DNA from 2 places in the Lactobacillus sp. ESL0680 genome. Region 1 is predicted to be linked to the other one. Evidence: predicted binding sites of a transcription regulator. Region 1 holds the regulator's gene; the other holds the start of a gene.
The links. Region 1 encodes HrcA, which represses chaperone genes, less so after heat shock. Its sites were predicted from a motif close to TTAGCACTCNNNNNNNNNGAGTGCTAA; they were not measured.

Region 1 (7,639 bases):
TCCCTGAATAAACCATTGGTGGAATTTGCCGATAACCCGGTAACGGTTCTGCAGTTGGCTGTTCTGCCGAAGTAATGGTATCCCCAACTCGCGTTTCTCGAACCGATTTAATATTAGCCGTTAAGTAACCAACATCCCCAGCAATTAAAATATCTTTCTTAACCGGCTGCGGACTAGTAACCCCAACTTCGGTTACTTCGTACTTTTTGCCAGTGTTCATGATTTCAATTTGATCGCCCGGCTTGACTGTCCCTTCCTCAACGCGAACAGACAGTACAACACCGCGATAATCGTCATACTTTGAATCAAAAATCAAAGCCTTTAACGGTGCTGTTAAGTCGCCAGCTGGTGCCGGGATTTCCTTAACCACCTTTTCAAGCATGTCAGCTATCCCCTGACCTGTTTTACCGGAAACTTCAGCAGCATCTGAAGCATCAAGGCCAAGCATTTCGCCAATTTCTTCCTTAGCTTGTTCTGGATCAGCTGATGGCAAATCAATCTTATTGATTACTGGAAGGATTTCTAAATCATTGTCGATTGCCAAATAAGTATTGGCTAAAGTCTGGGCCTGAACTCCTTGTGAAGCATCAACAACTAACAATGCCCCTTCACAGGCCGCAAGTGACCGTGACACTTCATACGAAAAGTCAACGTGTCCCGGGGTATCAATTAGGTGGAAAATATAGTCTTCACCATCTTGTGCGTGATATTTAACTTCTACTGAGTTCATCTTGATGGTAATCCCACGTTGCCGCTCTAAAGGCATGTCATCAAGCATTTGGTTTTTTAGTTGTCGCTCTGAAACCGTATCGGTCAGTTCCAAAATACGGTCAGCAATTGTTGACTTACCATGATCGATATGGGCAACAATTGAAAAGTTGCGAATGTGTTTTTGATAATCTTGTAATTTTTTTATGTCCATAAATTATTTGCACCCTTTAATTCTATCTCTACTATTATAGCAAATTCGTAAGGGCAGTTGAAATTAATTAGGGGCTCCACTAATTTTTAAAAGAAAAAGAATCCTAAAATATAGGATTCTTAACTAATTACTTCAATTTTTCTTTTAAGCGTTCAAAAAAGCCTTTCTCTTGTGGGGTAATTGAACCACCACCAGCCTTGACAAAGTCAACCAATGCTTCTTTTTGCTTGTCGTTAATTGACTCTGGAATTTGCACTTGAACGGTTGTTATTTGGTCACCATTGCCATTACCGCGCAAATATGGGACACCTTCGCCGCGCAACGTAAATTTCTTATTCGGTTGCGTACCAGCAGGAATCTTCAGCTTACTCTTACCGTGAACCGTCTTAATATCAATCTCATCTCCCAAAGTTGCTTGCGCAAACGAAATTGGTACTGTGGTATAAATTGTATTGCCACTACGTTCAAAGTCTTTGGATGGCTTAATCCGGTAACTAATGTACAAGTCACCGTAAGGTCCACCGTTTTTACCGGCTTCACCTTGACCGTCATAACGTAACTGTTGGCCATTATCAATACCAGCAGGAATATTAACTTCAATAGTATTTTTACCATCGACAGTTCCGTTACCATGACAGGTTTGACATGGGTGTTCAATAATGACACCCTTACCATGACACTTATCACAGACTGTCTGACGACGAATCATTCCGAGCATCGACTTTTGGGTCACAGTCATATAACCAGAACCATGACACTTATCACAGGTAATTGGGTGCGTGCCCTTTTCAGCACCAGTTCCTTGACAAGTAGAACAAGTTTCACTGCGAGTATAAGAAACTTGCGTCTTTTTACCCGTAATTGCATCCATAAAATCAATTGTTAATGTGTAGTCTAGGTCTTGACCACGCTTTGGAGCAGTCGGATTGGCTTGAGCCTGGCTACTACCGCCGCCACCGCCAAAGAAATCATTGAAAATATCGCCAAAATCACCAAAACCGCTAAAGTCGCCGTAACCTTGACCAGCACCGCCGCCAAAGCCGCCTTGGCCATTAACACCGGCAGAACCAAATTGGTCATACTGAGCCCGTTTTTGCTTATCATGCAAAACCTCATAGGCCTCGTTGACTTCTTTATACTTTTCTTCAGCTCCAGCTTCATGATTTAAGTCTGGGTGATACTTCTTAGCTAATTTACGGTAAGCAGAGTTAATTTCTTTATCACTGGCATTACGATCAACGCCTAGCACATTATAATAGTCTTCTTGTGCCATCTATTAAAAGCTCCTCACTTTCCAAAAGAAAAGAACTACTTTTGTGGCAGTTCTTTTCTAATTTATTCAATTATAAACCCTTTACTTGTCTGGGTCTACTTTGTGGAATTCGCCGTCAGTTGCAGAACCATCACTAGCATTGCCGTCTTGTGAACCTGGGTTCTGTGGACCAGCTTGGCCAGCTGCGTCAGCGCCACCATTAGCTTGGTACAATTTAACAGCTAAATCTTGAGCAACCTTAGTTAATTCATCCTTCTTGGACTTCATTTCATCTAAGTTATTGTCTTGTTGCGCCTTCTTCAAAGCATCAAGGGCATCTTGAACCTTCTTGGTGTCGTCTTCGGAAATCTTGTCGTTATCCTTAACTTCCTTTAAGGTCTTTTCAGTTGAGAAGATCAATTGGTCAACTTCATTACGTAAGTCAACTTCTTCCTTCTTCTTCTTGTCCTCTTCGGCATGTTCTTCGGCTTCTTTTTGCATCTTCTTGATTTCTTCATCAGAAAGACCGGATGAACTCTTGATGGTAATCTTTTGTTCCTTACCAGTACCCATATCCTTAGCAGAAACATTAACAATACCGTTCTTGTCAATATCAAATGTAACTTGAATTTGTGGGACACCACGAGGTGCAGCAGGAATATCAGTTAATTCAAAACGACCTAAAGTCTTGTCGTCTTGAGCCATTGGGCGTTCACCTTGCAAAACATGAACGTCAACGGCTGGTTGATTATCTGCGGCAGTTGAAAAGATTTGACTCTTAGAAGTTGGGATAGTTGTGTTCTTTTCAATTAACTTAGTGAAGACACCACCCATGGTTTCAATACCAAGAGATAATGGCGTAACATCAAGCAAGACAACGTCCTTAACATCACCAGAGATAACCCCACCTTGAATGGCAGCACCTAAGGCAACGGCTTCATCAGGGTTGATTGAGTGGTCAGGTTCCTTGCCAGCCCACTTCTTAACAGCTTCTTGAACAGCAGGAATTCTTGTTGAACCACCGTTTAAGATAACTTTATCAATGTCGCTAACTGTTAAATCAGCATCCTTTAAGGCATTGTCAAAAGCAACCTTAGTACGGTCAACCAAGTCACTGGTTAATTCGTCAAACTTAGCACGAGTTAAGTCAGTTTCAAGGTGCAAAGGTCCAGCTTCACCAGCAGAAATGAACGGTAAGGAAATGTGAGTTGATGATACACCAGACAAGTCTTTCTTAGCCTTTTCAGCAGCATCCTTTAACCGTTGTAAAGCCATCTTGTCTTTAGATAAGTCAACACCATTTTCATCCTTGAAGTTTTGGATGAGCCAATCCATGATCTTGTTATCAAAGTCGTCACCACCAAGGTGAGTATCACCGTTAGTTGACAATACCTGGAAGACACCGTCACCTAATTGCAATACGGAAACGTCGAAAGTACCACCACCAAGGTCGTAAACTAAGACTTTTTCATCTTCAGCATCTTTATCAAGACCGTAAGCAAGTGAAGAAGCAGTAGGTTCGTTGATAATCCGCTTAATGTCTAAACCAGCAATCTTACCAGCATCTTTAGTAGCTTGACGTTGTGCGTCGTTGAAGTATGCAGGAACAGTAACAACAGCGTCAGTAACCTTTTCGCCTAAGTAATCTTCAGAGAATTTCTTAATGTATTGCAAAATCATTGCTGAAATTTCTTGAGGAGTGTAGGACTTGTCACCAATCTTAACTTTGTAATCTGCTTCACCCATGTGACGCTTAATTGAAATGACAGTATTTGGGTTAGTGATTGCTTGCCGCTTGGCAACTTCACCAACTTGAATTTCACCATCTTTAAAAGCAACTACTGATGGTGTAGTCCGGTTACCTTCTGGGTTAGTAATAATTTTTGGTTCTTTTCCTTCAAGAACGGCAACTGCTGAGTTAGTCGTTCCGAGGTCGATTCCGATAACTTTTGACATTGATTAACATCCTTTCACTATTGTGCAACAACAACCATTGCTGGTCTTAATGTACGGTCTTTATATTGATATCCTTTTTGTAAAACTTGGACAACGTGGTCCTTTTGATCATCGCTGCTGGCTGCAACTGTTTGTACAGCTTGATGCAGTGTCGGATCAAATTTAACACCTTCAGCCTCAATTTCACTAATCCCGTGATCTTTCATGGCCTTAACTAAAGAATCAAGTGTCATTTGCACACCCTTCTTTAGTTGCTTCGATGCTTCATCATCAACTTCAGTAGCCAAAGCCCGCTCTAAATTATCCATTGCTGGCAAAACGTCCTTAGCTAAAGATTGTGATTCGTACTTAATTAATTGAGCCCGTTCTTTATTATAACGGCCTTGCATATTCTGCATTTCTGCCTGACTACGCAAATACTTATCTTCAAAATCTTTACTATCAGCTTGCGCCTTAGTTAATTCTTCTTGAAGCTTTTGCTCAGGTGTTTTTTCTTGTTTGTTAGCTTCAGTAGTCTGCTCTTTTGTTTCATTTTCTGATTCTGAATTTTCAGCAGTTACTTTTGTTTGATCTAAATCTTTTTCACTAGGAAAATCTTTTTTACTCACAGCTAACCTCCTTTATTTAAATCGGCCGTAGTATTCAAGCAACTTTTTCGCAAGCTCATTTCTAAAATATTCAAGCAAGCCGATTACTTGTGAATACGGCATATTAGTTGGGCCCAGCAAGGCAATAATGCCTTTGCCATGCGAACCAACACTATATTCTGCAGTTAACAGACTGTAATCCTTTAATAACTCGTTTGGTAATTCTGAACCTAAGCTAACTCTAACAGGAAAACGTCCTGAATTGGAAGTTGGCTTATAGGCTTCAAGATTTGCAAGCAAATCATCGTGGTCAACCAGTTCATATAATGAACGGATATCTGAAACATCATTAGTCGAAGAATTATTCAACAAATTGATCTGACCATCAACATATAATTGTTCGCTGGCAGCATCGTTAATGACATCTTCAACTAACTCAATCAGCTCACTAGCATGCTTACTGTTGGCATTTTCACCCAAGGCTTTACTAAGCATCTCCGGTGTAATTTCAGCTAAGCTCTTACCAACCAGTTCATCATTAATCATGCGAACAGCTTTTTCAATTTCATCACCATGAATATTGCGTGGCAAGTGATAAACTTGATTCTGCACGCTGCCATCACTGGTAACCAAAATTGCCATTACTTGCCGACCAACCAGTGGCACAATGCGAAAACCCGTTACAGTCACATCGCGGCTTTCTGGCCCTTCCGCAAAAGCTGTATAGTTGGTTAAATCGGATAAGATTCTAGCTGCTTCCTGAACGATTTCGTTTACTTGATGAAATGGACGGTCAAGCTGATTAATAATCTTAGTGTAAACAGATTCGGGAATCTGCAGCGGCTCAACCAGGTTATCGAGATAATAGCGATAGCCTTCAGTAGAAGGAACTCGTCCACTAGAGGAATGAGTTTTTTCAATCAGCCCTCGATCTTCCAAAACAGCCATTTCGTTCCTGATTGTTGCACTCGATACTTTAATCGGCAACTGACTCATCACCGTCTTTGAACCTACCGGATCATGAGTCTGTGTAAAATCGTTAATGATTGTTTTTAAAATAAGTTCTTGACGCTCGGTCAACATAAATATCGCCCTCACTTTTAGCACTCTCATATCTTTTGTGCTAACAATTATTATGATACTAGCATTTAGCAGAATGTCAAGCCGAGTGCTAAAAATATTTACATTTTCCAGCAATTAAAAATTTCCACCTACTTTTTAAGGTAGGTGGAAGTCTTTATTTATCAGCAAAGTAAGCCTTTATCTCTGCTTCATCATGCGCCATTTGTTTTTTTAATTCTGCAAGATTCGCAAACTTGATTTCGCCTCGCGTATACTTGTACCATTTGATAACCATCTTTTCCCCGTATGCTTCTTGATCGAAGCCAAACAGGTTAGATTCAATAAAAATACGTTTACCTTCATTAATAGTAACGTTGTAGCCAACACTGGTCATAGAATCATACCATTTGCCGCCAATGTTTGTTTTAGTCGCATAAACGCCCACTTTAGGTAAAACCTTGTTCTCAGTCCAAACCAAATTAGCAGTTGGATAGCCCAGCTTGTGACCATTACGTAAGCCGTGGCCAACAATTCCAGACATCACATACGGCGAACCTAAAAGCTGTGCCGCCAGCTTCATATCACCGCTACTAATTGCTCGTCTAATTTCCGTTGAACCAATTTTTTGACCATCATAAGTTTGCTTTGGCACATCAATAATCTTGAATCTACCCTTAGCAAATTTAGGAAAATTCTTCATATTAGCAATATCTTTGGGACCATAAGTGTAATCAAAGCCAGCAACAACAGTATCCGCTTTGAGCCGAACAATAATTTGATCGACAAATTCCTGTGCTGATAATTTACTAAAACCGGTATTAAAATGCATCACAAGTAGGTAATCTACACCTAATTGTTCCATTTTATAAGCCTTTTCATCTAGACTATCAATATAAACAACTTGCGACTTTTGATAAACTTCTTTTGGATGACGATCAAATGTCATTACGACAAGCGGCAATTGCTTCTCACGTGCAGTCGTACGGGCTAATTCAATCAAATGCTGGTGCCCGCGATGAACACCATCAAAAAAGCCTAACGCTAACACAATTTTACTTGGAATTAAATTTTCTTTAACTGGATAAGTTAAATGGATAATTTGCACAATAAGACCTTCATTTCACCTATTCATTTTGCAAGAGCATCAAGTCGGGACGGTACTTTTCTGCATCCTTTTGATAAATTGCCTTAACCTTATTATTGTATCGTAATGCAACCTGATTTGCATCAGTTTCTAAAGCAATCGCGGCGCCATTTTTCACTTTTAGCCACTGATCCGTAGTCAAATCAACTTGCGGATAATTTTTGAAAAAGGCATCAATCGGCTGAATTAGTTGCTCAGCTTTCTCCGGATCGGCAACAATCTCATCCAAGCTAACTGCCTGATTAATGTCAAATCCTGAACTTGCTGTTCGGCGCAGATTACTCATTACAGCTGGAACACCCAGCTTTTGCCCCAAATCATTAACTAATGAACGTACGTAAGTCCCCTTACTGCATTCAATTGCAAAGCTGAATTCTTCTTGGCCTTTTTCCGGATCAAAACTTGGTTGCCCCGTTAAATTATAAGCTAGAACGTCAACTTGTCTTTTAGGTCGTTCAACTTCAATTCCCGCACGTGCATATTCATACAAGTGCTTACCGTTAACACGTACTGCCGAGTAAATCGGTGGTACCTGCTCAATTCGACCAATGAATGATTGCATCCCTTGCTTAATCACATCTGCTGAAATTGGTTCAGTTACATTTTTAGTTGCTAGAGTTTTACCACTAATATCACAGCTATCAGTAGCATAGCCCAAAATGCCAGTACCCTCATACTTTTTGTTTTGCGTATGCATTAATTCAATCAGCTTAGTT
Region 2 (7,639 bases), 430 kb from region 1:
GCTACAGTTTTCGCGACCCCAATGTGCCCCTGACTTTAATTGCCGGAATTTATCAAGATGGACATTTTTCAATGGTAACAACCAAGCCCAATTCTGACATGGCACCAATCCATGACCGCATGCCCTTAGTCATTAGTTCTGCAGAATTACGCCACTGGCTGTTTCAAAATTTTACTAACCTGATTGACCGCAGCAGTATGCCCTTAGCAGTTAGTAAAATGCCGCAGAGAAAGTAAAATGTTAGGGATTTTATGGGGCGATTTCAAGTTATTATTAATTGATTTAATAAAAGGCATATATCTTAAAATCAAAAAAATATTGGAATATCTATAAGCTCAAACCAAGTTTCAATAATTAAATTGCTATAAAACAAAAAAGACGATCCTTTTAAGATCGTCACCGCGCGTTGTAAGTAATCAACTCACCTACACGTTTTAACTACTAAAATCGTAGTTAACTAGTTTTCACTATTATTATACCATGCTTAAAGACATAGTTATAATAGTTTTCTTAATTAGGCAATTAAGTCCGTTAAAATACACAAATTAATTTGTTACCCTTACTTTTCTCCCAAGTTCTCCACCTAGTTTACTGCTTGACTTTGTACATTATAATGTACATAATTAAAGTTATAAAAAGAGAGCTATGCGCTAACACAGCTCTCTTGACGTAGTTCCACTAAAAGTGGTTTACTACCTGAAAATTATTTGTTGACAAGCAACCGTCCTTTTCCTGGTAGAGTAAGACGGTTTTTGTTTGCCCAAAATTACTTGAGTAAACTTCTTAGCAGTTCAACCACTAATGGCAGTAAATTTATTATCACTACTGCTAACAGCTGGTACTGCTTCATTTTGGCTAACCTAAATGCCAATTTGACTAAACTAATAGCGAAAATTAACATCAGTGCCAAAATGATTTGCATCTACCTGTCCTCCCTTCTTACAATAGATTGGAGTATGAATCCGCTCATGCTCATAGGCATCAGTCCCTTCACTCACAGGTAGTAAACCGTCTTTTAACTTTTTCTACGTCTTAATGATTATACCAAACAAACTAATATTAGCATAAAGTATTTATAGAAAAATAAGGCAGATAATCTTCTGTTAAAAATTAAGCTTGGCAATATTCTTGAAACATGATAAACTATTTTAGTAACGCGGGTATAGTTTAATGGTAAAATGTTAGCTTCCCAAGCTGAAGATGCGGGTTCGATTCACGCTATCCGCTTAACTAAAAAAAGGCAATGATTGAAAAAATCATTGCCTTTTATTTTTTTATATCATAATCATTAAAATGATGCCATTGACCACGGCTAAGTAAACCGGCATCCACAAGGTCTGCGTGTAGAGGTAAGACCACGCAAACAATGCACCAAACACCGCATTAATCACTAAAAGAGGCAGTGACATCTGCCAATTTAAAAGACTGAACAGAATGCCCGAGGTCACAATGCCCAAAACTGCCGTAAACATTGTGTTGCGCCTAAACGCGTAATTAAACAAAAACCCCGTAATCAAAAATTCCTGCAAAATCGGTAGGATAATTCCTAACGCTACAACCAAAAACCAATACATCTTGACTGACTCATGCTGTAAATATAGTGTTTGGAAACTATACGGCTTAACTTTGCCATAAGCCTGCAGCCACGAAACACCAATTCGCAACGCTGTTACCACCAAAGTTAAGCTAATAGTCATACCAAAATTACCAAGCCATGACCCCGAAAAGCTACGGTCAAAAAAGCGCTGCTCGCGATTAAAGCGATAAATGAAGAACAGCAAAACCATTAAAGAAATTAATGCAAATAAGATTAAATCCCAAAGGCGAATTGGTAAATTTATAGTAACCAGCTTAACAGTGCCGGCAGCCATTAAATAGCCAATAAAATAAATAATGTAGCGGATTAAGTTGCCCTCTCTTGATGCTGGTGTATTCACAAAAATTACCTCTATCCATTTGTGTACTCTACAAATTCCATATTATAGCAAAAAAAGACAATTTTATGAAATTTCAACAGATTTTTTCTAATCCATTTCGACCACTTATCATCAATTATAATACATTAAAAACAGCTTTTATTACTTACTCATCGCTTTTTGCCGCATCAGTTTTTCACTTCTTGCTGTATATAGTAAAAAGACAATTGCTAGGCCTGAAGCAAGATACAAAATTGTGTTGCTGGCAATCCAGCCAAATTGATTAACTAAAATCCCAATCAGAGCTGTAGCTAGAGTTTCACCAAAGATATACTGGAAAAAGCCCATAAATCCTGTTGACGCTCCCACGGCAAACTTAGGTACAACTTCATTAATCATTAGGCCCACCAAAGTCAAAGGCGCATAGATCAAGTTTCCCATAATAATTAGAGCCACAATAATTAAAGTATGATTATTGGTAAAGAAATAAACCGTTAAGCATAGTAACACACCAATAACACAAGCGATTGAAACTTGTGCCCGCCGTCCTTTAAGCAAATCCGAAATTGCACCGATAATAATCACTCCCGGAACAGATGCCAATTCGAAAATTCCGATTACCCATTTCGCAACACCGGGATCAAAGCCCTTCGTTTGGACTAAATACGATGGAATCCAGCTTTGAATTCCATAACGTACGAGATAAAGCGACATCGAGGTTAATGTCACCGCCCAAACAAGCTTATTCTTCAAAATATACTTAACAAAAATTTGGATAATACTTAACTGAGTTGAATCAGAAGTTACCGTTTGTCCATCGTCCAAAACGACCTTGTCACCAGTATAAGTAGAAATATCGGGTAACCCCACAACTGCTGGTCGATCAGCTCCTAAAAGCAAAATCAAAATACAAATAATAAACGACACTACTGAGGCTGTATAAAAGACAGCTGGCAATGAACCAGCAAACAAAAAGCTCGCTAATTGCACCACAGCAACACAGATAAATGACCCAGCATTATGGGCTGAAGACCAGATTGAATACATCGTTCCCCTCATTCTTGGTCCCCACCATAACTGAATCATTCGCTGACAGGCTGCCGCTCCCATTCCTTGAGTTACAGCAATCAAAAACATCAAGAGCATCATAATGTATAAATTGCGACTGCTGCCCAAAAAGATATTTAAGACTGCCGACAACAATAACCCAAGCATTAGATAACGGTTGGCATCACATTTATCGGCTAATGCACCCATAAACAGCTTGGCAACACCATAACCAATGCCAAAGCACGACAAAATCAGACCAATATCAGCGGTTGTAAAGTGATATACCTTCATAATATCGTTCTGTTCAGTCGTAAAAACTAGCCTAATGATGTAATACCCAATATAGCCAATGCAAGTTGAAAGTAAAACACCAAGTTGCCGTAACTTATAAGTCTTTCCGATTTTTTCCTGCGGCACTCGTTTTTGAGAATCTGGTCGCGCTAAAATCCACTTAAACATAAATCTTCTCCTCCCCTTGTATTAAGCTAATGATAGCACTATCAGGAAATTAATAATATCTATTTTTTTCAAGCCTGTTTAATCGACTTTAATAATTGTTACTTGATATTCACCAGCAGGTGCCGCCACTGTTACTGTCGTCTTCGCCTTCTGTTTCATAATCGCCTGCCCCAATGGCGAGTCAAATGCGACTTTCCCCTCATCTAAATCTGCTTCCATTCGGCCAACGATGCGATATTCTTCAACTTCATCATCACCAGCAAACTTCAAGGTCACGGTCTTGCCTAAATCAACCTTACCGTCATCAGTTTTCTCCACAATTTCAGCATATTTTAACTGCTTATCTAAGTACCGCAAACGGCTCTGCAAGTGTCCCAAATCACGTTTAGCCTCGGTATATTCAGTATTTTCAGATAAGTCACCTAAGCTGCGCGCTTCCTGCAAAATCTTAATTCGGCGCGGCCGATCTTTTTTCAAATCTGCAATTTCATCCTTGATTTTTTGGTAGCCCTCCGGCGTCATTTTTTGATAATAAACCATTCCAAGATTACTCCTACTTTTTTAAATTTATAATTATCCACAAGCAAAATAACTGATAACGACAGTATTTTTTACCTAAAATTAGCACTCTAAAATTAAGAGTGCTAAATATTTCCATTTTCCTAATCTGCCTACTATAATAATCAGTGTAAGGAAGAAATGAAAGTCTTCTCTACAAATAATTTAATTTTTGAAAGGAAGTTTTTACTATGGCACAAGATTTAACGAATCGTCACAATGACTTATTTGACGCAATGAATGATTGGTTTGACCTTCCACAGAAATTTTTTGATACTAACGAAATGGCAAAATTAATGCAGGCTGATGTTGCCGAAAACGACAGAAACTATGTTGTTAAGGTTGATATGCCCGGCATGGATAAAGAAAAGATTAATTTAAACTATAATAACGGGGTTTTGAGCGTATCTGGCTCGAGAAAATCATTTAAAGATTTATCAAAAGATAGCAGTATTATCCACCGCGAAAGAAGTGCAGGGCACATTTCCCGCAGCTTTAGATTACCAAATGTAGTTGCAAGTGAGATTCATGCAAAGTATGATAATGGTGTATTGACTATCACACTGCCAAAGCAAACTGCCGGCAGTAGTGATAACTCGATTTCAATCGATTAACTTATTATTATATTTGCAAGAAGTCTTAGATAAGTTGCCAATACATGTAATTCTCTAAAACGAGTTCAGCTGTTGAACTCGTTTTTATTTTGTCCTAAAATAATTATTAATAATTAATTAAAAAAGGAGAATTACCTAATGAATCATCAACTTTCAATTCAAGAGTTAGCAAAGTATTCTGCCGACTTTAACAGCGATCCCCAAAATCAGGTTATTGCCCGTGCTGCTCAAAAGAGTGGAATTTTTGCGGCTTCTTATAATGAACAAAAGGCCAGCAATGACTTAAACCGCGTCTTTTCAACAGAATTAGATGTCGGCCAGGTTACCGCGCAACAGCATTCCGGACGCTGTTGGGAATTCGCAGCTCTCAACGTTTTGCGCCACTACTTTGGTAAAAAATATCATGTTAAGGACTTTACTTTCTCACAAAGTTATAATTTTTTCTGGGATAAGATTGAACGTGCCAATATTTTTTATAACCATATTATTGCAACTGCTGACCAATCACTTGACTCGCGAACTGTCCGCAAGTATCTGGCAAGTGCCGGTCAAGATGGCGGTCACTGGCAGCTGGCTGCATCCCTAGTGCAAAAGTACGGTGTTGTCCCTAGTTATGCAATGCCTGAGAGCTTCAACAGCAACAACACCGATGCTTTACAAATGGCTTTAGGCAAAAAATTGCGCAAAGATGCCTTAGTCTTGCGCCAATTAAAGCAAGACGGCAAGAATGAAGAAGTTGCGCAAACGCAAGATCGTTTCTTAAATGAAGTCTACCGGATGACAGCAATTGCTATCGGTGAACCACCTAAGAAATTTGATCTGGAATACCGCGATGATGACAAGAAGTATCATTTGGATAAGGATTTAACGCCGCAAACCTTCTACCAAAAGTATCTTGGTGACCTTGACCTAGATGACTATGTTGTTTTAACCAACTCACCTAACCACGAATATAACAAATTATACGGCTTTTCTGCCGACAACAATGTTGCGGGCTTATGTGAAATCAAGCTGCTCAACGTGCCAATGGAATACTTGGCTACTGCAACCATTCGCCAGCTTAAAGATGGAGAGGCTGTATGGTTTGGCAACGATGTATTGCACGAATTAGACCGACCAAAGGGCTACCTTGACTCTGAGCTTTACCAAATGAACGATCTTTTTAACGTTGACTTAAAGATGAGTAAGGCTGATAGACTGCGCACTGGCGAAGCAAACTTCTCACATGCCATGACTTTTGTTGGTGTTGATGAAGACCAAGGCGAAGTTCGCCGCTGGAAAGTTGAAAATTCTTGGGGCGATCAAGTTGGGAAGAATGGCTACTTTGTAATGAGCAATGACTGGTTTAACGACTATGTTTATGAAGTTGCTGTCCACAAAAAGTACTTGACGCCAGAGCAATTAGCTTTAGCAGAAGGCCCAATTGCTGAAGATTTACCCGTTTGGGATCCATTAGGCTAACAATAAAAAAACCGGGTTCAGTAATTGAACTCGGTTTTCTTTTAGCTTAAAATTAGAGAGTAATTCAAAAAAGATTAAAAAGGAGATCCGATATGGGACACAAATTAACTGTGCAAGAACTTGAACAATTCGCTGACAAGTTTAACGATAATCCAAAAAATCAGGTTGTTGCCCGCGCTGCTCAAAAGAGCGGTGTTCTAATGGCTTCATATAATGAACGTGTACAAGGTGAACTGACACGCGTTTTTTCAACAGAATTAGATACGGAAAATGTTACTAACCAGCAACAATCTGGTCGCTGCTGGGAATTTGCAACGCTAAATATTTTGCGCCACAATTTTGGTAAAAAATACCACGTTAAGAACTTTACCTTCTCACAAAGTTACAACTTTTTCTGGGATAAAATTGAGCGCGCCAATATTTTTTACGACAATATTTTAGCTAGTGCCGATGAACCACTTGACTCACGAACTGTTAGAGCTTATTTGCGTGATGCCGGTGAAGATGGCGGTCAATTCCACATGGCAGCAGCCTTAGTTGAAAAATATGGTGTCGTACCAACTTATGCAATGCCAGAAAATTTCAACACCAATAATACAAACGCTTTTGCCAAAGCCTTGGGCGATAAAATGCGCAAGGATGCATTAGTATTGCGGGAATTGAAGCAAGCTGGCAAGGATGAAGAAATCGAGGAAACACGGCAGCAATTCTTAAGTGAAGTTTACCAAATGACGGCAATTGCTGTTGGTGAGCCACCTAAGAAATTTGACTTGGAATACCGTGATGATGATAAGAAGTATCATTTGGACAAAGATTTAACGCCACTTGAATTTTTGCATAAGTATCTCGGTGACGTAAACTTTGACGACTATGTCGTTTTAACTAATGCCCCAGACCATGAATATGACAAGTTATACGGTCTACCATTTGAAGACAACGTTGAAGGTTCCTACAGAGTTAAATTCTTGAACGTACCAATGGAATATCTTGAACAAGCTGCTGTTGCCCAATTAAAAGACGGCGAAGCCGTTTGGTTTGGTAACGATGTCGGCGAGCAAAGCGACCGTAAACAAGGTTATCTTGATACTAACTTGTATCAATTAGATGACTTGTTTGGCATTAACTCCAAAATGTCCAAGGCCGACCAGCTGCGCACAGGTTCAGCTGCTTCAACCCATGCCATGACCTTGGTTGGTGTCGATGAGGATAATGGTCATATTCGCCAATGGAAAGTTGAAAATTCTTGGGGTGAAAAGAACGGCGACAAGGGCTTCTTCGTAATGACCAACGATTGGTTTAAGCAATATACTTATGAAGTTGTTGTGCACAAGAAGTACTTAACGCCGGCACAAGTTGCCTTGGCTGAAGGTCCAATCACCGACCTGCCAGTTTGGGATACTTTGGCTTAAAACTAAATTTTAGCTTTAGTATACTTAAAAAACGAGATTCGAAAATCGAACCTCGTTTTTTTGTTGATTTAATTTTTTATCTATGCACTACTTACTTTGCTCCAATAATTCGTCAAAGCGCTTGAAGAACAACTCCTTGTTAGCCTTAGTAACTAAAGTGATTTCACGGCCA

Region 2: OZX58_RS06820 (Hsp20/alpha crystallin family protein) is a predicted target of HrcA. The motif match lies at 4,047-4,073, and genes of this name have one in related genera.

The regions. Positions count from the first base shown of each region.
Region 1 covers NZ_CP113945.1:976,635-984,273, forward strand. Annotated here, with positions in the region: gene lepA (translation elongation factor 4) at 1-922, opposite strand, end outside; gene dnaJ (molecular chaperone DnaJ) at 1,050-2,195, opposite strand; gene dnaK (molecular chaperone DnaK) at 2,277-4,130, opposite strand; gene grpE (nucleotide exchange factor GrpE) at 4,148-4,738, opposite strand; gene hrcA (heat-inducible transcriptional repressor HrcA) at 4,751-5,800, opposite strand; gene ribF (riboflavin biosynthesis protein RibF) at 5,955-6,884, opposite strand; gene truB (tRNA pseudouridine(55) synthase TruB) at 6,904-7,639, opposite strand, start outside.
Region 2 covers NZ_CP113945.1:1,405,768-1,413,406, forward strand. Annotated here, with positions in the region: gene OZX58_RS06790 (SOS response-associated peptidase family protein) at 1-236, shown strand, start outside; gene OZX58_RS06795 (hypothetical protein) at 767-922, opposite strand; tRNA gene OZX58_RS06800 (tRNA-Gly) at 1,157-1,227, shown strand; gene OZX58_RS06805 (CPBP family intramembrane glutamic endopeptidase) at 1,275-1,937, opposite strand; gene OZX58_RS06810 (MFS transporter) at 2,079-3,425, opposite strand; gene greA (transcription elongation factor GreA) at 3,504-3,965, opposite strand; gene OZX58_RS06820 (Hsp20/alpha crystallin family protein) at 4,175-4,597, shown strand; gene OZX58_RS06825 (C1 family peptidase) at 4,736-6,058, shown strand; gene OZX58_RS06830 (C1 family peptidase) at 6,151-7,467, shown strand; gene OZX58_RS06835 (nucleoside hydrolase) at 7,555-7,639, opposite strand, start outside.